DNA from 3 places in the Serratia odorifera genome. Region 2 is predicted to be linked to each of the others. Evidence: predicted binding sites of a transcription regulator. Region 2 holds the regulator's gene; each other region holds the start of a gene.

The links. Region 2 encodes sigma-54, which starts transcription at its own class of promoters, with help from an activator protein. Its sites were predicted from a motif close to GTTGGCACANNTTTCGCTNT; they were not measured.
Positions count from the first base shown of each region.
Region 1: the regulator sigma-54 is predicted to act here: its motif matches at 2,430-2,449, upstream of glnK (P-II family nitrogen regulator).
Region 3: the regulator sigma-54 is predicted to act here: its motif matches at 2,733-2,752, upstream of glnA (glutamate--ammonia ligase).

Region 1 is NZ_JBGMUT010000005.1:127,933-135,352, reverse strand. Features, by position in the region: gene tesB (acyl-CoA thioesterase II) at 1-617, shown strand, start outside; gene amtB (ammonium transporter AmtB) at 719-2,005, opposite strand; gene glnK (P-II family nitrogen regulator) at 2,042-2,380, opposite strand; gene ACCC84_RS14775 (SmdB family multidrug efflux ABC transporter permease/ATP-binding protein) at 2,675-4,453, opposite strand; gene ACCC84_RS14770 (SmdA family multidrug ABC transporter permease/ATP-binding protein) at 4,446-6,221, opposite strand; gene ACCC84_RS14765 (Lrp/AsnC family transcriptional regulator) at 6,312-6,773, opposite strand; gene ACCC84_RS14760 (PLP-dependent cysteine synthase family protein) at 6,895-7,420, shown strand, end outside.
Region 2 is NZ_JBGMUT010000003.1:119,532-126,951, forward strand. Features, by position in the region: gene ACCC84_RS11025 (lactonase family protein) at 1-900, shown strand, start outside; gene ACCC84_RS11030 (BglG family transcription antiterminator) at 949-2,865, shown strand; gene npr (PTS phosphocarrier protein NPr) at 2,915-3,187, opposite strand; gene rapZ (RNase adapter RapZ) at 3,184-4,038, opposite strand; gene ptsN (PTS IIA-like nitrogen regulatory protein PtsN) at 4,168-4,629, opposite strand; gene hpf (ribosome hibernation promoting factor) at 4,893-5,180, opposite strand; gene rpoN (RNA polymerase factor sigma-54) at 5,204-6,637, opposite strand; gene lptB (LPS export ABC transporter ATP-binding protein) at 6,688-7,413, opposite strand; gene lptA (lipopolysaccharide ABC transporter substrate-binding protein LptA) at 7,420-7,420, opposite strand, start outside.
Region 3 is NZ_JBGMUT010000010.1:11,266-18,685, reverse strand. Features, by position in the region: gene yihX (glucose-1-phosphatase) at 1-428, opposite strand, end outside; gene typA (ribosome-dependent GTPase TypA) at 638-2,461, opposite strand; gene glnA (glutamate--ammonia ligase) at 2,833-4,242, shown strand; gene glnL (nitrogen regulation protein NR(II)) at 4,551-5,606, shown strand; gene glnG (nitrogen regulation protein NR(I)) at 5,609-7,021, shown strand; gene hemN (oxygen-independent coproporphyrinogen III oxidase) at 7,076-7,420, opposite strand, start outside.

The DNA.
Region 1 (7,420 bases), on a different contig from region 2:
ACGGCAACAGCTTCAGCGCTCGCCGGGTCAGCGCCATCCAGAACGGCAAGCCGATCTTTTACATGACCGCATCGTTCCAAAGCCCGGAAGAGGGTTTTGAACATCAAAACACCATGCCGGAAGTGCCGCCGCCGGAAGGATTGATGTCGGAATCGGCAATCGCACAGAAGCTGGCGCATATGCTGCCGGAAAAGGTACGAGACAAATTTATCGGCCAGAAGCCACTCGAAATACGCCCGGTGAAATTCCATAATCCGCTGCAGGGTAGCGTAGAAGAACCACATCGCTACGTCTGGCTGCGCGCCAATGGCAACATGCCGGACGACCAGCGCATCCACCAATATCTGTTGGGGTACGCCTCGGACTTCAACTTCCTGCCAACGGCGCTACAGCCACACGGCGTCGGCTTCCTCGAACCCGGCATGCAGGTTGCCACGATTGACCATTCGATGTGGTTCCACCGCCCATTCCGCCTGGACGACTGGCTACTGTACGCGGTTGAAAGCACCTCGGCGTCCGGCGCCCGCGGCTTTGTACGCGGTCAGTTTTACACGCGCGAGGGCGTACTGGTTGCCAGCACGGTACAGGAAGGGGTTATTCGCCAGCGTCAGGCCTGATACGTCAGCAAGGAAAAGGGCGATGTGATCATCGCCCTTTTTGCATCATCATTATTTTTTATGTTTAGCGCACTGCTCTTCTTTACGACTTACTGCTTATCTTACTGGTTATAGGCACTCTCGCCGTGACTGTTGACGTCCAGGCCTTCGCGCTCCTGTTCTTCCGGTACCCGCAGCCCGACGATGGCGCCGGCCACTTTAAAGGCAATGAACGCCGCTACGCCAGACCACACCAGCGTGATGATCACGCTTAACAGCTGTACCCACACCTGGTGACCCATGGTGACGCCCTCGGCGTAACCGGTGCCGCCCAGCGACGATGCCGTGAACACGCCGGTCAACAGGCAGCCGACAATGCCACATACGCCATGCACGCCGAAGACATCACAGGTGTCGTCCACTTTCAGCCATTTCTTCAGCGTGACCACGCCCCACAGGCCGGCAACGCCGCCCACCAGACCAATGATTAACGCGCCCCCCACACCAACGGTGCCTGCGGCCGGCGTTACGGCAACCAGTCCGGCGATGCAGCCGGAGCATGCCCCCAGCAGCGACGGCTTGCCACGCACAATCCATTCGGCAAAGGTCCAGGAAAGGATCGCGCCTGCGGTAGCAACCACGGTATTAAGGAACGCCAATGCCGCAATGCCGTTGGCCGCGCTGGCCGAGCCGGCGTTGAAGCCAAACCAGCCGATATACAGAATCGAAGCCCCGGTAAACACCATTGGCAAGTTATGCGGTTTGAACGCTTCTTTGCCAAAGCCGGCGCGCTTGCCCAACAGGTAAGCCCCCACCAGGCCGGCGCTTGCGGCGTTGATATGCACCACGGTGCCGCCAGCGAAGTCCAGCGCACCGTCCGCCGCCAGGAAACCGCCGCCCCACACCATATGCGCCACCGGCAGATAGGAAATGGTGAACCAGATGGCGGCAAAAATCACCACCGCAGAAAAACGAATGCGTTCGGCGAAGCCACCGACTATCAGCGCCACGGTAATGCAGGCGAAGGAGCATTGGAACGCTACGTGGATCATTTGGCTGAAGGTGCCTGTAACGCTGTCAATACCGATGCCTTTCAGCATCGCCGTTTCAAACCCGCCAAAAAAGGCGTTGCCTTCGCTGAAGGCCAGGCTATAACCGTACAGCACCCACAGTACGCACACCAATGCAAAGGTAACGGTAACCTGCGTCAGCATCGACAGGACGTTTTTCGAGCGCAGTAAACCGCCGTAAAACAGCGCCACGCCAGGTAAGGTCATAAACAGCACCAACGCGGTGCAAATCATCATAAACGCGTTGTCTGCCTTGTCTGCTACCGCCGGAGCGGCCAGAGCCAAAGAGGGAACCAGGGTCACCGTACTCAGGCCCAACATGGATAAAAGTTTTTTCATTATCAATCCATCCCATCTACTTAACTGAGCCAGTGTTTACAGTGCTGCTTCATCTGTTTCGCCGGTGCGTATGCGAATAACACGTTGCAATTCGGCAACGAAAATCTTGCCGTCACCGATTTTGCCGGTGTAGGCAGCTTTACTAATGACATCAACCACTTCATCTAATTGATCGTCAGCGATGGCGATATCGATTTTGACCTTTGGTAAAAAGTTGACGCTGTATTCGGCACCGCGATAAAGCTCGGCATGCCCTTTCTGGCGTCCGAACCCTTTCACTTCGGTTACGGTCAGCCCTTGAATACCTACAGAGGATAGGGCTTCACGCACGTCCTCCAATTTGAACGGTTTGATCACCACGGTAACCAGCTTCATATTGCCTCTCCACGATTAAGCCCAAACTCACCCTGGGTACCAGGCTAATAAAGCAAAGGTTGTGCCATAAATGGTTTTATATGCAGTTTCAGCCAATTACCCAGCATAAGGGCAATCGCCGACGACGAAAGCCGCGCCCAGCAAGGATCGATATGCAACGGTGGTCAATTAGTGTGCACTGCAATTGTGCAGCGTGCGCCGTGAGGGTGCATGGCAGGGCATTTTACCTGGCACGCTGCCTGATTGTGGTGCGAGAGGATTAATGCGGGAGCCGCAATGGCTCCCGAGAACAGATCATGCCGTTTGGATATCTTCACGGCTGCTGGCGGCCAGCTCTTCACCCACCAGCTGTAACTGATACATCTGGTAATAACGGCCTTTTTGCGCCAGCAGTTGCTGATGATGGCCCTGCTCCACCGCATGCCCGCGGTGCAACACCAGTATCGAGTCCGCATCGACAATGGTCGACAAACGGTGAGCGATCACCACCAGCGTGGTGTGCTCGCGAATCAGCCGCAGCGCGCGCTGGATCGCTTGTTCGGTACCGGAGTCGATATTGGCGGTGGCTTCGTCAAGGATCAGGATCTGCGGTGCCAGCACCAGCACCCGCGCCATCGCCAGCAGTTGCTTTTGCCCGACCGACAGATTATTGCCCTGTTCGCCAAGCCGCGTGTGGATCCCCTGTGGGAACCCCCGCACCAGTTCCGCCAACTGTACGGTTTCCAGCGCCTGCCATACGGCCTGTTCGCTGATATTGCGGCCAAGCGTCACGTTGGCCAGCACCGATTCGGCCACTACCACCGGATCCTGCTGCACCATCGCCACCCCTTGGCGCAAGGTACGGTGCGACAGACTCGACAGCGGTCGGCCATCCAGCCGTATTTCCCCTTCATTGACCGGATAATAGCCCATCAACAGGTTGGCCAGAGTACTTTTGCCACTGCCGGTATGGCCGACCAGCGCCACGAAACCGCGTGACGGCACCTGCAACGAGATATGTTGCAGCACCTTTTTGTCTTCACGATAAGCGAAGGTCAGGTTGTCGATTTCGATGCGGCCGCTTGCCAATGGATGTTCGTCGGTACCGTAACTCTGCTGACGACGATCCATCAGCTCAAAGATACGCTCGCCGGCCACCACCGCCTGCTGCAGAATCGATTGCTGCGACGTCAGCTCGATCAGCGGCTCATTCAGCCGACCGAGATAATTGATAAAAGCGTACAGAACCCCAACGCCGATGCTCCCTTCGCCGCTGAAGCCAAACAGCATCAGTAAGCCACACAGCACCAGCGCCGAGAACAGACTGAGTAGTGGCCGCAGCAGAAAGCCGTCCAGCCGCAGCGTCTGCATGCGCGCAGTATAATGCGACCAACTGGCATTGCTCATGCGCTCGCCAAAGCGAAGCTGCTGACGGAACTGCTGGATCACCCCCATGCCGTTGATCACTTCGTTAAAACCGTCGTTGATATCCGCCAGATAGCTGCGCACCCGCCGCACAATTGGCGTGCTGTAATATTGGTAAATACCCATTACGATCAAAACCGCCGGGAAGATGCAGATCGCTACCAGCGCCATGCGCCAATCGAGACTGAACATCGCCACCAGCATCGCGCCGATCAGCGCCGCGCTTTTCAGCACGGTGGAGACCACCATCACGTACAGATCCTTAATCACTTCGGTATCGTTGGTGACGCGGGAAATCAACTGCCCGACCGGCTGGGTATCAAACGCGCTCAGCGGCTGACGCAGCGCGGCGTCCATCACGTCGGTGCGCAGACGCTGCACCACGCCGACCGCCGCCTGATTAAACAAAATCGCCTGAAAATAGTGCAGTGCCGCCGCCAGCAGCTCCAGCAGAATATACGCCGCCGCCAGTCCGGTAACGATCGTCAGCGGCAGTTGCCCTTTGGCAACGTAGTTATCGATGAAATAGCTGACCAGGATCGGCCCGGCCACTTCCGCCGCCGCTGCAACCCACAGCATCAGCACCGCTATCCCCAGCGGTTTGCGGTATGGTGAGCCATAGGCCAATAGCCGTTTTAGCGTCGGCCACAGCGTTTGTACTTTACTCATTGGTTAACATCTCCACGCCGATTTCCGGCGCCTCGTCCAACGCGGCCTCCAACTGTTGATAACGATACATATCGCGATACCAACCGGGCTGCGCCGACAACGTTGCGTGCTCGCCGCGCTGTGCCACGGTGCCGTGCTGCATCACCAGAATTTCACTGGCTTCGGTCAGCGCCGACAAGCGATGCGCACTGATGATCACCGTGCGGTTTTGCCCCCAGCTACGCAGATTGTGCAGGATCTGGTGCTCGGTACGGCCGTCCACCGCCGACAAGGCGTCGTCGAGGATCAGGATTTCCGCCTCCAGCAGCAGCGCTCGCGCGATTGAAATTCGCTGCTTTTGCCCACCGGACAGCATCACGCCCCGCTCGCCGACTTCGGTTTCATAGCCCTGCGGCAAGCGCAGAATATCGTCGTGAACGCTGGCCAGGCGCGCCGCCTGCTCGATTTGTTCCTGCGTAGCCCCCGGCTTGCCCAAGGCGATGTTATTCGCCACGCTGTCGGAAAACAGGAAAGGCGTTTGGCTAACGACCGACAGGCGCGCACGCCACGCATCCAGTTTCAATTCGGTCAGCGGCAGGCCGTGGTAACTGATATCGCCTTCATCAATATCAAACTGCCGCTGGATCAACGCCAGCAGCGTGCTCTTGCCTGCGCCGGTCGGACCACACAGACCAAGCATCTGGCCGGGTGCCAGATGCAGCGCCACATCATGTAACGCGCTATGCGCGTTTTCCGGGTAATGGAAACGGCGAATGTCGACCGCCAGTTGCCCACGCCCCGGCGGCAGTTCGCTGTCGCCGTCACGCACCGCCGGCGCTTCGGCCAACAGGCTGCGAATACGGCTGTAGGCCGCACTGCCGCGTTCAACGATGTTGAACATCCAGGCCAGCGCCAGCATCGGCCAAATCATCAGGCCGAGATACATGACAAAACTGGTCAGTTGGCCAAGCGTCAGCATCTGGTTGACTACCATCCAGCTGCCGCCGCCGATCGCCAACAGATTGGCCGCGCCAATGGCGATATAAATCGTCGGGTCGAAACGCGCGTCGACCCGCGCCACGTGCATATTCTTGGCGCCGGTCTGCGCCGCCACGTCGGCAAACTGATTGGATTGATGATCTTCCAGCCCGAACGCCTTGATCATACGGATACTGGTCATGCTTTCCTGAGCCTGATCGTTCAGGTTGGAAAACGCCGCCTGCGCTGATTTGAAACGCTGGTGCAGCTGATCGCCGTAATATTTGATCACGATAGCCATGATCGGCATCGGGATCAGCGACAACAGCGTCAGTTGCCAACTGATCTGGGTACTCATCACGATCAGCACCACCAGGCCCATCACCAACGAATCCACCAACGTCAATACTCCCTCGCCCGCGGCAAACACCACGCGGTCAACGTCATTGGTGGCGCGCGCCATCAGGTCGCCAGTACGATGACGCAAATAGAACGCCGGGTTTTGTCGGCTGAGCTGGCGGTAAAAATTCTCGCGCAGTTCAACCGCCAATTGATAGGAGGCACCGAACAACAGCACCCGCCACACGTAACGCAGCAGGTAAACGACAATGGCGGTGGCAACCATCAATCCCAGCCAGGCCATCAACACGCCGCTGGTCATATGATTTACCGTTACGCCGTCGACAATCACGCCCACCAGCTTGGGCGGCAGCAGTTGCAAAATAGCGATGATAATCAGCAGTGCCACCGCACCGAGGTAGCGGCGCCATTCACGGCGAAAATACCAGCCGATTTGAGCAAATAATCTCACGCAGTCTTATCCAAAATAGGTTGGTTTTTACTCTTGTTGTGCTTTAGCAGCGTAGAATACCACCGTTGAGCGGCCAATTCGGTGAACTTTTCACTCCGGAACCGGCAGCGCAGTAGTATATTTGATTTTTTCCATCGCGAAGCTCGACGTGACGTCAATCAATCCCGGTACGCCATTTACCAGCCGTTTGTAAAAGTTATCGTAGCTTTTCATGTCCGCAACCTGCACTTGCAGCAGATAGTCGTACTCGCCCGCCATGCGATAAAACGCCAGCACTTCCGGCATCTGCGCCGTGAGGTCGACAAAAGCCTGATACCACTCGCTGCTGTGCTGCTGGGTTTTGATCAGCACAAACGCCGTCAGCCCCAATCCGAGCTTTTCGTTATCCAGCAATGCCACGCGACCGCGAATGTAACCTTCATCCTCCAGGCGCTTCAGTCGCTTCCAGCACGGCGTCGAGGTCAGGTTGACCGCCTCGGCCATCGCCTGCAGCGACTGGGTACAGTCCTGTTGTAACAGGCGCAACAGCTTACGATCTGTTTTATCTAGCATAAGGCCACCATGGAGAAATATTTTCTCTTATTTGGCGATTAAACAGGAAAAATGGCAATCTTTTTTTCCTGGCAACGCGCTATGCTACGCGCAAAACAACTTACTAGTTTAAGGCCAGACGATGACAAACACTTGGGTAAAATATGCTATCGGTGAAATAGAAGCGGATTTCCAGCGCTCCGCCGACACCCACCTGATCCGCCTCAACCTGGCTGAGTTTCCCGGCATTCACCTTTATCTGAAGGATGAAAGCACCCACCCGACCGGCAGCCTCAAGCATCGCCTGGCCCGTTCGCTGTTTTTGTACGGATTGTGCAATGGCTGGATCAACCAGAATACGCCGATTATCGAAGCTTCTTCCGGCAGCACTGCGGTATCGGAAGCCTACTTCGCGCGCATGATTGGCCTGCCGTTCATTGCGGTGATGCCATCTTGCACCGCGCGGCGCAAAGTGGAGCAAATTACCTTCTATGGCGGCCGCTGCCACTTTGTCGATCATGCCGCACAGATCTATGCCGCTTCTGAACAACTGGCCCAAGAGCTGAATGGCCACTATATGGATCAGTTCACCTACGCCGAACGTGCGACCGACTGGCGCGGTAACAACAATATTGCCGACAGTATTTTTCGCCAGATGGCGCGCGAAC
Region 2 (7,420 bases):
GCACTGCGCATCAGCGAGCGAGACGGTAGCCTGACGCCACTGAATCAGGTGGATTCGCAGGGCGCCGGGCCGGTATTTCTTTCGCTGACACCGAACGGGCGCCATCTGCTGGTGGCGAATTATATCAGCGGCAGCGTGGCGGCGTTTCCGCTGGATAGCGAAGGCCGGCTGGCGCAAGCCAGCTCGGTGCGCCAGCAGCAAGGCCCGGCGGGGGCGAGCAGGCCTGCCGCAGCGGTGGAGGGCAGCTTTGCCATCAGCGATCACAATGGCCCGCATGCGCATATGATCGCCAGCGATCCGAGTGGTAAATTTGTTTTCTCAACCGATCTGGGGCTGGATCGGATCTACCAGTGGCGTTTTGACGATAGCCGTGGCGAACTGACGCCAAACGATCCGCCGTGGATCGCGGCGTCGTCGCCTGGTGCAGGCCCGCGCCACTTCGTGTTCCACCCGGACGGTAAAACGCTGTTGCTGGTGAACGAAGAGGCGTCCACGCTGACCAGCTACCGTTTCGACAGCGACCAGGGCACGCTGACGCCGCTACAGACGGCATCCACCCTGCCGGCGGATTATAAGGGCACCAATTTTGCCGCCGGATTGACGCTAAGCCAGGACGGCAAAAATCTGTACGTCGCCAACCGGCTGCATAACAGCATTGCGCAGTTCAGTATCGGCAGCGGTGGCAGCATGACGCGGGTGGGCGAAACCTGGACACGCGGTGATTATCCACGCACCGTCACGCTCAGTCCGGACGGGGGGTATCTGTACGCGCTCAACCAGCGCAGCGATAACATTACGCGTTTTCGCGTCGATCAACAGAACGGTACGCTCAGTTTCGTGGATGGCTATACCCCGGTAGGCAGCCCTTCACAGATGGTATTCGCGCCCGCAGCGCAGTAACCCGTGGCCCGTCTGGCAGCAGGCGGGCGACTTGACATTGGAATGACGATGGTGAGATTCCCTTATCCCCGTTTGGCTTATCTGTTTGACGCGTTGCAGAGTGAAACGCTGCCGCAGGATGAACTGGCGAAGCGCTTTGCGGTGTCTACCCGCACGGTGCGTGCAGACATCACTGCGCTTAATGATATTTTGGAAAAATACGGCGCGCGCTTTGTGCATAACCGCGGTGCCGGTTACCGGCTGCAGGTGGACGACGCGGCGCTGTTCAGCGGGTTACAGCAGCAGGAGCGCCGCAAGCAGGCCACGCCGCGTAGCGCCCAGGAGCGCGTGCATTATCTTTTGATCCGTTTTTTGACCTCAGCCTTCTCCCTGAAGTTGGAGGATTTAGCCGATGAATGGTTTGTCAGCAGGGGTACGCTGCAAAACGATATGGCTGAGGTGAGGGAACGGCTGGCGCATTACCCGTTGACCATCGAAACCAAACCGCGTTACGGCATGAAGTTGTTCGGCTCGGAAATGGCGATCCGCGCCTGTCTGACCGATTTGCTGTTCCAGCTGCATCTGGCGGATGCCGAGAATCCGTTGCTGAATAACGAGATCCTGCTGCAACCGCAGGTAGCGACCTTTGCCGGCCTGCTGCACCCGTTGCTGTCACAGTACGCCATTCGTCTGACCGATGAAGGGGAGCAATATCTGATCTTTTATTGCGCGGTGGCGCTGCGCCGCATCAGCGATGGTTATCCGCTGTCGGAGTTTGACGTCGAAGATGGCGACGAAGGGGTGCGCAAGGCGTCGACCTGGCTGGCGGGCGAACTGGGCAAGGCGGCCGGCAAAGAGGTCTCGGCCGCAGAAGAAGCCTATCTGCGGGTGAATATCGCGGCACGACGGGTGCAGGACGTGCGCCCCAGCGAGATCAACGCCGATGACGAAGAGGCGCTGGTGGACTACATCCTGTCCTATATCAACGCACACTATAACTACAATCTGCAGGGCGACAAGCAGCTGCGTGCCGATCTGCTCACCCATATCAAGACCATGATTACCCGGGTGAAATACCAGATAAACATCCCCAATCCGCTGCTGGCCAACATCAAGCAGCACTATCCGATGGCCTACGACGTGACGCTGGCGGCGGTAGCCAGCTGGGGGAAATATACGCCTTACACCCTGAGCGAAAACGAGATTGGCTATCTGGTGCTGCACATCGGCGTCGGTCTGGAGCGCCATTACAATATCGGCTATGAACGTCACCCGCAGGTGATGCTGGTGTGCGACACCGGCAATTCGACGGTACGCATGATCCAGGCGCAGGTTGCACGCAAGTATCCGCAACTGGTGGTGACGCGCATTGTCTCGCTGCGCGACTATGAAGTGCTCAGCCATATCGACGAAGATTTTGTCATTTCCAACGCGCGGGTCAGCGAGAAAAACAAGCCGGTGGTGGTGATGTCGCCATTCCCGACCGAATATCAGCTCGAACAGCTGGGCAAGCTGGTTCTGGTGGATCGTACCAAGCCGTACATGCTGGAAAAGTTCTTTGACGCCGGCCATTTCATGATCGTCAATGAGCCGCTGACCCAGCAACAGCTGTTCCGCAAAGTGTGCAGCCAACTGGAGCAGGAAGGCTATGTCGGTGAGGACTTCTATCCGTCGGTGGTAGAGCGTGAGGCGATCGTTTCCACCCTGCTGGGAGAAGGCATTGCGCTGCCGCATTCACTGGGCCTGCTGGCGAAAAAAACCGTGGTGGTGACGCTGCTGGCGCCACAGGGCATTGCCTGGGGCGATGGAGAAGTGGCGCAGGTGGTATTCCTGCTGGCGATCAGCAAAAGTGATTATGAAGAAGCGATGGCGATTTATGATCTGTTCGTCACCTTCGTGCGCGAACGTTCGATGAGCCGGCTGCTGGGCAGCAACGACTTTGACAGTTTTAAGGCGGTGGCGCTCGACTGCCTGAGCCGTATTTAATCGGTCTGGCGTGGCATTGAGCGTTCTGCCTCTGCCGTTTTAACCAGGCTCAGTCCTCATCAAAACCGGAGTTGAACAGCTCAATCACCGCCGCCAGCGCTTGCTGCTCTTCCGGGCCGCTAGCTTCCACCTCGATATGGCGGCCCTGGGCGGAGTCGAGCATCAGCAGGGCAATGACGCTGCTGGCTTCGGCTTCGGTGCCGCTGTCGTTACGCAGTAGCACCTCGGCGTCAAAACTTTGCACCAGCTCAAACAGCTTCATCGCCGGGCGAGCATGCATGCCCAGCTTGTTTTTGATTTCAACCGTTTGCTTGACCGTCATTGTTTGCGTTTTTCCAGCGTGCGGTGGCGTGATTGCACGTTTTTGCCGCGCGAACGGAAGTAGTCTGCCAGCTGTTCCGCCACGTAGACCGAACGGTGTTTACCGCCGGTACAGCCAATCGCCACCGTCAGGTAGCTGCGGTTGTTGGTTTCCAGCATTGGCAGCCACTGTTCGAGATAACTGCGGGTTTGGTAGATAAAATTATGTACCTCTGTGTGGCGATCGAGGAACGAGGCCACCGGTTTATCCAGGCCGGTCATCGGACGCAGCTTCGGATCCCAGTGCGGGTTCGGCAGGAAACGCACGTCAAACACGTAGTCGGCATCGATCGGGATGCCATGTTTGAAGCCGAATGATTCGAATACCATCGTCAATTCACGCTCACGTTTGCCCAACAGACGGGTACGCAGCATTTCCGCCAGTTCGTGCACGGACATTTCAGAGGTGTCGATGATCAGGTCGGCGCGTGAGCGCAGTGGCTCCAGCAGATCGCTTTCTTCATCAATGGCGCTTTCCAACGACAGGTTCTTGCTGGAAAGCGGATGCAGACGGCGGGTGTCACTGTAGCGGCGGATCAGGGTATTGCGGTCGGCGTCGAGGAACAGCAGCTGCGGCGAAAAACTGTCCGGCAGCTGGGTCATGGCATACTCAAACACTTCCGGCGATTCCGGCATGTTACGCACGTCGATGCTCACCGCCGCGGAGCTGTTGCGTTCGGCCAGCGTCTGGGCAAGCTGCGGCAGCAGCACCACGGGCAGGTTATCAACGCAGTAAAACCCCATATCTTCCAGCGCCCGCAAGGCGACAGATTTCCCTGAACCGGAACGGCCGCTGACAATCATCAGCACCATGTGGCAACTCCCCCTGGCATCTCGGCGGCTTTTATCACCGCCGTTGAAAATATGAGCCCGGCGCAAACCGGGTTCCATGACAAATAAACAGTATCGCTATCAACGCCAGAAGTCACCCCGGCGAAAAGGTTATTCGGTAATGATTTGGTAAAGTTCTTCATCACTCTGTGCGGCACGCAGGCGACGACAGACGGTTTTATCCGCCAGACGCTTGGCAACCAGAGACAGGGTGTGCAAATGCGTTTTGCACTGATCGGCCGGCACCAGCAAGGCGAACAGCAGATCGACCGGTTGGTTGTCGATGGCATCGAAGGCGATCGGTTGGTCGAGACGGATAAACACGCCAACGGCCCGCAGGGTGTCCTCTTCCAGTTTTCCATGGGGTATGGCAATGCCGTTGCCAATACCGGTGCTGCCCATGCGCTCACGGGTGAGAACCGCGTCAAACACCACCTGCGGCGGCAGGTTAAGTTGTTTGGCTGCCAGCTCGCTGATAATTTCCAGAGCGCGTTTCTTGCTGTTGCAGTGTACCGAGCTTCTGGTGCACTCGATACTCAGTACCGAGCTTAATTGCATTGTTTCGTTGTTCATCTCATCTTCACTTGAAGCCATGCTTATCAGGCTGTTTTACTGGCCATTCTGGCCCCGGGCAGTGCTCGAACTCTTGCGTACTTACGTGTGCGCAAGAGTTCTGCTTGCTGGTCGTGCCAAACTACCTGCGCCAATCACGCCTGAAAAGATGGCTTTCGCCTGTTTTAACCCTGATTACCGTTCGGCGCGTTACCCATACAGGTAACGCGCCGATAGCTGAGGCTGCGTTAAGCAGCACCTCTGGCGGAAAGTGGCCCAGAGTGTCAGTGTTGCTTCAGTTTGTCTTTATGTTTGTTCAATTGACGCGCCAGTTTATCAATCAGGCAGTCAATTGCAGCATACATATCTTCTTTTTCCGAGGTGGCGTGCAACTCGCCTCCATTCACGTGCAGCGTCGCTTCTGCGATCTGCTGCACTTTTTCCACACTTAGAACGACATACACCTGATTGATCCGATCGAAATACTGTTCGAGTTTGGCAAATTTGGCGTTCACAAACTCACGCAATGGATCGGTGATGACGATGTGGTGTCCGGTAATGTTGAGCTGCATAATGTCTTCCTTCTCTATAGAGGTCAAACCAACTGTTTACGCTGGTTCGACGGCGGGATGGACAAAGACTCTCGGTACTTGGCGACGGTGCGCCGCGCCACCATGATCCCCTGATCGGAAAGCAGGGTGGCCAGTTTGCTGTCGCTCAGCGGTTTGGCGGGGTTTTCCGCCGCGATCAATTTCTTCACCAGTGCACGAATGGCCGTCGAGGAGGCTTCGCCGCCGCTGTCGGTGTTCACGTGGCTTGAGAAGAAATACTTCAATTCGAAAATACCGCGCGGGCTGTGCAGGAACTTCTGCGTGGTCACGCGTGAGATCGTCGATTCATGCATATCCACGGCCTGTGCGATATCCGCCAGCACCATGGGTTTCATAAATTCCTCACCTTGTTCAAAGAACGCTTCCTGCTGCTCGACGATGCAGCGTGTAACTTTCAGTAGCGTATCGTTACGGCTTTCCAGGCTTTTGATCAGCCACTTGGCTTCCTGCAGGTTACTGCGGATAAACTGGCCATCGGCTTCGCTACGCGAACTGTTGCCCAGTGCGGCATATTGCTGGTTGATCTTCAGACGCGGAATGCTGTCGGCGTTAAGTTCCACCGCCCACTTGCCCTGCACCTTGCGCACCAGCACATCGGGAATGACGTACTCCGATTCACCGGTGTTGATCGACTGCCCCGGGCGTGGGTCGAGTGACTGAATCAGCAGCATCGCTTCTTTCAGTGTATCTTCTTTTAGCCGGGTTGATCGCATCAGGCTGCGAAAGTCGTGATTGGCCAGCAAATCCAGGTGATCGCTGATGATCTGCCGTGCTTCGTTGAGGTATGGGGTGTCTTTGGCATACTGGGAAAGCTGAATCAGCAGGCAGTCGCGCAGGTCACGAGCCGCCACGCCGATAGGATCGAAACGCTGAACGCGTTTCAGTACGGCTTCCACTTCGTCCATCGAGACATTCTCGTCGCCAATGCTTTCCAGAATGTCTTCCAGCGGAACGGTAAGGTAGCCAGTATCGTCCACGGCATCGACGATCGAGGTGGCAATGGCGGCATCGGTATCTGAAAACGGCGTCAGATCCACCTGCCACATCAGGTAGTCTTGCAGCGTTTGGGTGGTTTCGCCCTGATAGACCGGCAGCTCGTCGTCGCTGTAGTCGGTACCGGTGCCGGATGGCGTACCGGCGGTGTAGATTTCATCCCAGGTGGCGTCCAGCGGCAGCTCTTCCGGCATGTCCTTCTGTTCCAGTGCCTCGCGGGTGTCCAGGCCTTCGGTCTCGGTGGTTTCCTTTGCGTCGATCTCGTCGTGCAGGTCGGTTTGTTCAAGCAGCGGGTTGCTCTCTAACGCCAGTTGGATCTCCTGCTGGAGTTCAAGCGTGGACAGCTGCAGCAAGCGAATTGCCTGCTGTAGCTGGGGGGTCATGGCCAGTTGTTGACTGAACCTGAGTTGCAAACCTTGCTTCATAGTCTTTTTTCTACTTCCGTTAACCGCCGTCCGTCAGGATCAGCTGGCAATCACAGGCGGAATTCTTCGCCCAGATAAACGCGTTTCACCTGTTCGTCGGCCAAAATGGCGTCCGGCGTGCCATGGGCGATCAGTTTACCCTGGCTGACGATATAGGCGCGTTCACACACGTCCAGCGTTTCGCGCACGTTATGGTCGGTGATCAGCACGCCCAGGCCGCTGTCACGCAGGTGCTCGATGATTTTCTTGATGTCGATAACGGAAATCGGGTCAACCCCGGCAAACGGCTCATCCAGCAGGATGAATTTCGGGTTGGCGGCCAGCGCGCGGGCAATTTCGACGCGGCGGCGTTCACCACCGGACAGTGCCTGGCCAAGGTTGTCGCGCAGATGGGAAATATGGAACTCTTCCATCAGTTCGTTGGCGCGGTCGGCGCGCTGTTCGCTGGTCAGGTCCTCGCGAATTTCCAGCACCGCCATCAGGTTGTCATACACGCTCAGACGGCGGAAAATCGACGCCTCCTGCGGCAGATAGCCGATACCGCGGCGCGCACGGGCGTGCAGCGGCAGGATGCTGATGTCTTCGTCGTCAATCACGATGCGGCCAGCGTCACGCTGTACAATACCGACCACCATGTAGAACGTGGTGGTTTTGCCAGCGCCGTTTGGCCCCAACAGGCCGACGATTTCGCCGGAATTCACTTTCAGGCTGACGTCTTCAACGACTTTGCGGCCCTTGTAGGCTTTCGCCAGATTTTCTGCGATGAGTGTTGCCATAGGTAAT
Region 3 (7,420 bases), on a different contig from region 2:
TCCGGTTTGCGCAGGCCGATGTCCTGCGACAGATACATCGCGTCAGCCGCCGTCGCCACTTCAGGATAATGCTGCGGCCAGTAGTTGCAGTGCAAGCGGTTGGTATTGGACAGCACCACGACGCGGTGTCCTTCATTGCGCAGCCGCTGCATGATGGCGATCACTTCCGGGCGCAGAGCCACGAAAACCGCCTGCCAGCCGGTAGAAAACTGTTCAAAGCTGAGGGCAATGCCCATTTCTTCACACAGGCTGGCGGCAAATTGCTGGTCGCTGATTTCCCCGCGCTCATGCTGCTGGAACACGTCGCCCATGGTGAAACGTTCATTCAGCACCGCCAGTGGCGTGCCGCTCAAATTGCTCCATACACCCAGTACGCGTTTGAAATCGATATCGACGATCACATTACCTAAATCAAAGATGTACAGCATAGTCCTCTCCTGGCGGGCCGGTGAGAGTTCACTGTAGCGGGAAAAGTAAAGGCTGAACAGAGAGCGAACGGAAAAGCGCATAGCGCGCCGCAGAAACGGGGGAAAGCAGAGGAAAAAACTCAGGGCGCCGAACGCGCCCTGGGAATGCGGCATCGATACCGGTCAGCGCTCAGGCCGCAGCCTGACGCTCACCGGATATCAATAGGCAATTACACGTCTTTAGGACCGCGGCTTGCACGCTTACGATCGTTTTCCGTCAGGTGACGCTTACGGATACGGACCGAGGTTGGTGTCACTTCTACCAGCTCGTCATCATCGATGAATTCCAGCGCTTGTTCCAGAGTCATCTTGATGGCCGGAACCAGGGTAGTCGCTTCGTCAGTACCGGAAGCTCGCATGTTGGTCAGCTTCTTACCGGTCAGGCAGTTCACGGTCAGGTCGTTGGAACGTGAGTGAATACCGATAATCTGGCCTTCGTACACTTCCGCACCGTGGCCCAGGAACAGCTTGCCGCGATCCTGCAGACCGTACAGGGCGAACGCTACCGCCTTGCCCTGACCGTTGGAGATCAGCACGCCGTTCTGACGCTGGCCGACTTCGCCCGGACGCACGTCGTCGTAGTGGCTGAAGGTGGAGTACAGCAAACCGGTACCCGAGGTCATGGTCATGAACTCGTTACGGAAACCGATCAAGCCACGGCTTGGGATCACGTAGTCGAGACGCACACGACCTTTACCGTCTGGATCCATGTTTTTCAGGTCAGCTTTACGCTCACCCATGGCTTGCATCACGGAACCCTGGTGCTGTTCTTCGATGTCCAGCGTAACGTTTTCGAATGGCTCTTGTTTACGGCCATCGATTTCACGGAAGATAACTTTCGGACGGGATACCGCCAGTTCGAAACCTTCACGACGCATGTTTTCGATCAGTACCGACAGGTGAAGCTCACCACGGCCAGATACGCGGAATGCGTCAGCATCTTCGGTTTCTTCAACGCGCAGTGCCACGTTGTGCACCAGTTCCTTGTTCAGACGCTCAAGGATTTGACGCGAAGTCACGAACTTACCTTCTTTACCACAGAATGGTGAGGTGTTGACGTTGAAGAACATGGTGACGGTCGGCTCATCAACAGACAGCGCCGGCAGTGCTTCCACCGCAGAGGTGTCACAGATGGTGTCGGAGATGTTCAGTTCGCCCAAACCGGTGATAGCGATGATGTCGCCCGCTTCAGCCAGGGTGGACTCGATACGCTCCAGACCCATATGGCCCAGCACTTTGCCCACTTTACCGTTGCGAGTTTTACCTTCGCTATCGATGATGGTGACCTGCTGGTTTGGCTTCACTTTGCCACGCTTGATACGGCCGATACCGATTACGCCCAGGTAGTTGTTGTAGTCCAACTGGGAGATTTGCATCTGGAACGGTGCTTCCAGCTCAACCTGCGGTGCAGACACGTGGTCGACGATAGCCTGATACAGCGGGGTCATGTCTTCCGCCATGTCGTTGTGGTCAGTACCGGCGATCCCCATCAATGCAGAAGCATAGATGATTGGGAAGTCGAGCTGCTCGTCGGTAGCGTCGAGGTTAACGAACAGGTCGAAGACCTGATCAACAACCCAATCTGGACGCGCGCCAGGGCGGTCAACCTTGTTGATTACCACGATCGGCTTCAGACCGTTGGCAAATGCCTTTTTGGTCACGAAGCGGGTTTGCGGCATTGGGCCATCCATTGCATCCACAACCAGCAGCACCGAGTCAACCATTGACATCACACGCTCAACCTCGCCGCCGAAGTCGGCGTGTCCTGGGGTATCCACGATGTTGATGCGGTAGTCTTTCCAATTAATGGCGGTGTTTTTTGCGAGGATGGTAATCCCACGCTCTTTCTCCAAATCGTTGGAGTCCATTACGCGTTCGGTGGCTTCTACACGCTCTCCGAAAGTACCGGATTGTTGCAGCAGTTTGTCAACCAGGGTGGTCTTACCATGGTCAACGTGGGCAATAATGGCGATGTTACGCAAATTTTCGATCACAGCTTTGCCTCAGGCATTAGAAATAGCGCGCTATTGTACACGTATTAAGCGAGGTACTAAACAAGATCACAACCATCTCTTATAAACAACTGTGTCCAGGTCAGTTTGTGATCCCTTTCACGGTGCAAAAAGCACCAGCAGGTGCACTTTTGCACCATCTTGGTGCTTAACGGCGCTACTTTTGCACTTAAATGGTGCAATGCATCACTAATGGTGCATACTCAGATTGGGTAAAAGCCGCACAGAATGGTGATTACCCCGCTTTTATAAAGTTGGCACAGTTTTCGCTTTAGTCTATACAGGGCGAAAAAAAGCCAGAACCACAGATTCGTTCCACGACGACGACAATGATAAATCCGGGAGAGTTAAGTATGTCCGCTGAACACGTTTTGACGATGCTGAATGAGCATGAAGTGAAATTCGTAGACCTGCGTTTCACTGACACCAAGGGTAAAGAACAGCACGTCACCATTCCTGCGCATCAGGTAAATGCCGACTTCTTCGAAGAAGGCAAGATGTTTGACGGCTCCTCGATCGGCGGCTGGAAAGGCATTAACGAATCTGACATGGTACTGATGCCAGACGCCAGCACCGCGGTGCTGGATCCGTTCTACGAAGAATCCACGCTGATTATTCGCTGCGACATTCTTGAGCCAGGCACCATGCAGGGCTACGATCGCGACCCGCGTTCCATTTCCAAGCGTGCAGAAGATTTCCTGCGCTCTTCCGGCATTGCCGACACCGTACTGTTCGGGCCAGAACCTGAGTTCTTCCTGTTTGACGATATCCGTTTCGGCAGCAGCATCCGCGGTTCCCACGTTGCCATCGACGACATCGAAGGCGCATGGAACTCCGGCACCAAATACGAAGGCGGCAACAAAGGCCACCGTCCAGCGGTGAAGGGCGGCTACTTCCCGGTTCCACCGGTCGACTCATCACAGGATCTGCGTTCAACCATGTGTCTGACCATGGAAGAAATGGGTCTGGTGGTTGAAGCGCACCACCATGAAGTGGCAACCGCCGGTCAGAACGAAGTGGCAACCCGCTTCAACACCATGACCAAGAAAGCCGACGAAATCCAGATTTACAAATACGTGGTGCACAACGTGGCTCACGCATTTGGCAAAACCGCGACCTTTATGCCAAAACCTATGTTCGGCGACAACGGTTCCGGCATGCACTGCCACATGTCGCTGTCCAAGAACGGCACCAACCTGTTCGCTGGCGACAAATACGGCGGCCTGTCCGAAACTGCCCTGTTCTACATTGGCGGCATCATCAAGCACGCAAAAGCCATCAACGCCCTGGCCAACCCGACCACCAACTCTTACAAGCGTCTGGTCCCAGGCTACGAAGCACCGGTTATGCTGGCTTATTCTGCCCGTAACCGCTCCGCATCCATCCGTATTCCAGTGGTTGCCAGCCCGAAAGCGCGCCGTATCGAAGCTCGCTTCCCGGATCCGGCTGCCAACCCGTACCTGTGCTTCGCTGCCCTGCTGATGGCAGGCCTGGACGGTATCATCAACAAGATCCACCCTGGTGATGCCATGGATAAAAACCTGTACGACCTGCCGCCGGAAGAAGAAGCCGAGATTCCAAAAGTGGCCGGTTCACTGGACGAAGCGCTGGCTGCACTGAGCGAAGACCGCGAGTTCCTGACCCGTGGCGGCGTGTTCACCGACGATGCGATCGATGCCTACATCGATTTGCGTAAAGAAGAAATGGACCGCGTGCGCATGACGCCACACCCGGTTGAGTTCGAACTGTACTACAGCGTTTAAAGCATCATCTGCGCCACCGCGCGTGGCGCAACCAATTTTAGTTGTCGTTTTTTTGTTGCCGTGGAAACTTTCAGCCCATCTTCGGATGGGCTTTTTTCACCACGCTATTATCGGTAACACTACGCCATTCCGTGCTTATCAAGGATGGAGTAGGATAGATGCACCAAAAAAGTGCAGAGCGTCTGCTATACCCACAAGATCTCAAGGTGCAGCGAGACGGCAACCGTGCCGATACGGCGGGGTCTGCCAGATGACCGGGTAAGCAAGGACAGCCATTGCCGCTGTACCTTGAAAGATGAAGGGCATATATGGCAACTGACAAATTGCCCGACGCAGGGCAAATCCTCAATTCACTGATCAACAGCATTCTGCTGTTGGATGACTCACTGGCGGTACACTACGCCAACCCAGCGGCTCAACAACTGCTGGCGCAAAGCTCCCGTAAACTTTTCGGCACGCCGCTGCCCGATTTGCTCGGCTATTTTTCGCTGAACGTCGATCTGATGCGAGAAAGCCTCAAGGCCGGCCAGGGTTTCACCGACAACGAAGTGACGCTGGTGGTCGACGGGCGGGCGCATATCCTTTCCCTGACCGCTCAGGCGCTGCCTGAAGGCTTTATTCTGCTGGAGCTGGCGCCGATGGATAATCAGCGCCGTCTCAGCCAGGAACAGTTGCAGCACGCCCAGCAAGTCGCAGCACGCGATCTGGTGCGCGGCCTGGCGCATGAAATCAAGAACCCGCTCGGCGGTCTGCGTGGCGCGGCGCAGCTGCTGGCCAAGGCGCTGCCCGATCCGTCGCTGACCGAATACACCAAAGTGATCATCGAACAGGCCGATCGCCTGCGCAATCTGGTCGATCGCCTGCTGGGGCCACAGCGGCCAGGCCAGCACATTACGCAGAGCATCCATCAGGTGGCTGAACGGGTTTGTCAGTTGGTGTCGCTGGAAATGCCAGACAACGTCACGCTGGTGCGCGATTACGATCCCAGCCTGCCGGAACTGGCACACGATCCGGACCAAATCGAGCAGGTACTACTGAACATCACCCGCAATGCGCTACAGGCATTGGGGGAAGCCGGCGGCACCATCACGCTGCGCACCCGTACCGCGTTCCAAATCACGCTGCATGGCACCCGCTATCGGCTGGCGGCGCGTATCGATATTGAAGATGACGGCCCTGGCGTGCCGGCGCAGCTGCAAGACACATTATTCTACCCGATGGTCAGTGGTCGCGAAGGCGGCACCGGCCTGGGACTATCCATTGCCCGCAATCTGATCGATCAGCATTGCGGTAAAATTGAATTCAACAGTTGGCCGGGACATACCGAATTTTCGGTTTACCTGCCCATTCGCAAGTCGAGGTAGCTATGCAACGAGGGATAGTCTGGATCGTCGATGACGATAGCTCCATCCGCTGGGTGCTTGAACGCGCGCTTACCGGAGCGGGCATGAGCTGCGCCACCTTCGACAGCGGTAACGACGTGCTGGAAGCGTTATCGACGCAAACGCCAGACGTGTTGCTGTCTGATATTCGCATGCCGGGTATGGACGGTTTGGCGCTGCTCAAACAAATTAAACAGCGTCATCCGATGCTGCCGGTCATCATCATGACCGCCCATTCGGATCTCGACGCGGCGGTCAGCGCCTATCAACAGGGGGCGTTCGATTATTTGCCGAAGCCTTTCGATATTGATGAAGCGGTGGCACTGGTGGAACGCGCCATCAGCCATTATCAGGAACAGCAGCAACCGGCACGCAGCCAACCGGCCAGTGGCCCAACCGCCGACATTATCGGCGAAGCGCCGGCGATGCAGGACGTGTTCCGCATCATCGGTCGCCTGTCGCGTTCGTCGATAAGCGTCCTGATCAACGGCGAATCCGGCACCGGCAAGGAGCTGGTGGCACATGCCTTGCACCGGCACAGCCCACGCGTCAAATCGCCGTTTATCGCGTTGAACATGGCCGCGATCCCGAAAGACCTGATCGAGTCCGAGCTGTTTGGCCACGAAAAAGGCGCATTTACCGGCGCCAACCAGATCCGCCAGGGCCGTTTTGAACAGGCCGACGGTGGCACCCTGTTCCTGGATGAAATTGGCGATATGCCACTGGATGTTCAGACTCGCTTACTGCGCGTACTGGCGGATGGCCAATTCTATCGGGTCGGTGGCTATGCGCCGGTGAAGGTCGACGTGCGGATTATCGCCGCCACGCACCAGAACCTGGAACTGCGCGTGCAGGAAGGCAAATTCCGTGAGGATCTGTTTCACCGTCTGAACGTCATCCGCGTCCATCTGCCGCCGCTGCGCGAGCGCCGTGAAGATATCCCGCGCCTGGCGCGTTATTTCCTGCAGGTGGCGGCCAAAGAGCTGGGGGTGGAAGCAAAGAATCTGCATCCGGAAACGGAAACCGCCCTGACGCGCCTGCCCTGGCCGGGCAACGTACGTCAGTTGGAAAATACCTGCCGCTGGCTGACGGTGATGGCTGCCGGACAGGAAGTGTTGATCCAGGATTTGCCCGGCGAACTGTTCGAAACCGCCGCGCCAGAAACCGGCGGACACAGTTTGCCGGACAGCTGGGCGACGCTGCTGGCACAATGGGCCGACCGCGCGCTACGTTCCGGTCATCAAAATCTGCTGTCGGAAGCCCAGCCGGAAATGGAGCGCACCCTGCTCACCACCGCGCTGCGCCATACCCAAGGGCACAAGCAGGAAGCCGCCCGTCTGTTGGGATGGGGACGCAATACGCTGACGCGCAAGTTGAAAGAGCTGGGAATGGAATAATTGCCGCGTTGAGACAACTAACAGCCGCCACGCCTGGCGGCCGTTTTTTTTACGCTAGATAACCCGCGAAAATTGCTGGGTGCGCGCCTGTTTGCGCAGGTAGACATCAAAGCACATGCAAATGTTGCGGATCAGCAGGCGGCCACGCGGCGTCACGCGAATCCCCAGCGCATCCCTCTCCACCAGCCCGTCACGCTCAAATGGCGCCAACAGGTGCAGATCTTCCGCAAAGTAATCCGTAAAATCAATCCCATACCGTTGCTCAATCGGCTGATAAGCCAACTGGAAATTGCAGATTAGCGTTTTGATGACATCGCGACGCAGGCAGTCATCTTCGCTCATCGCCAAACCGCGCCACAGCGCGCTACCCTGCTGTTCAACGCTGCCGTAATAGGTCTT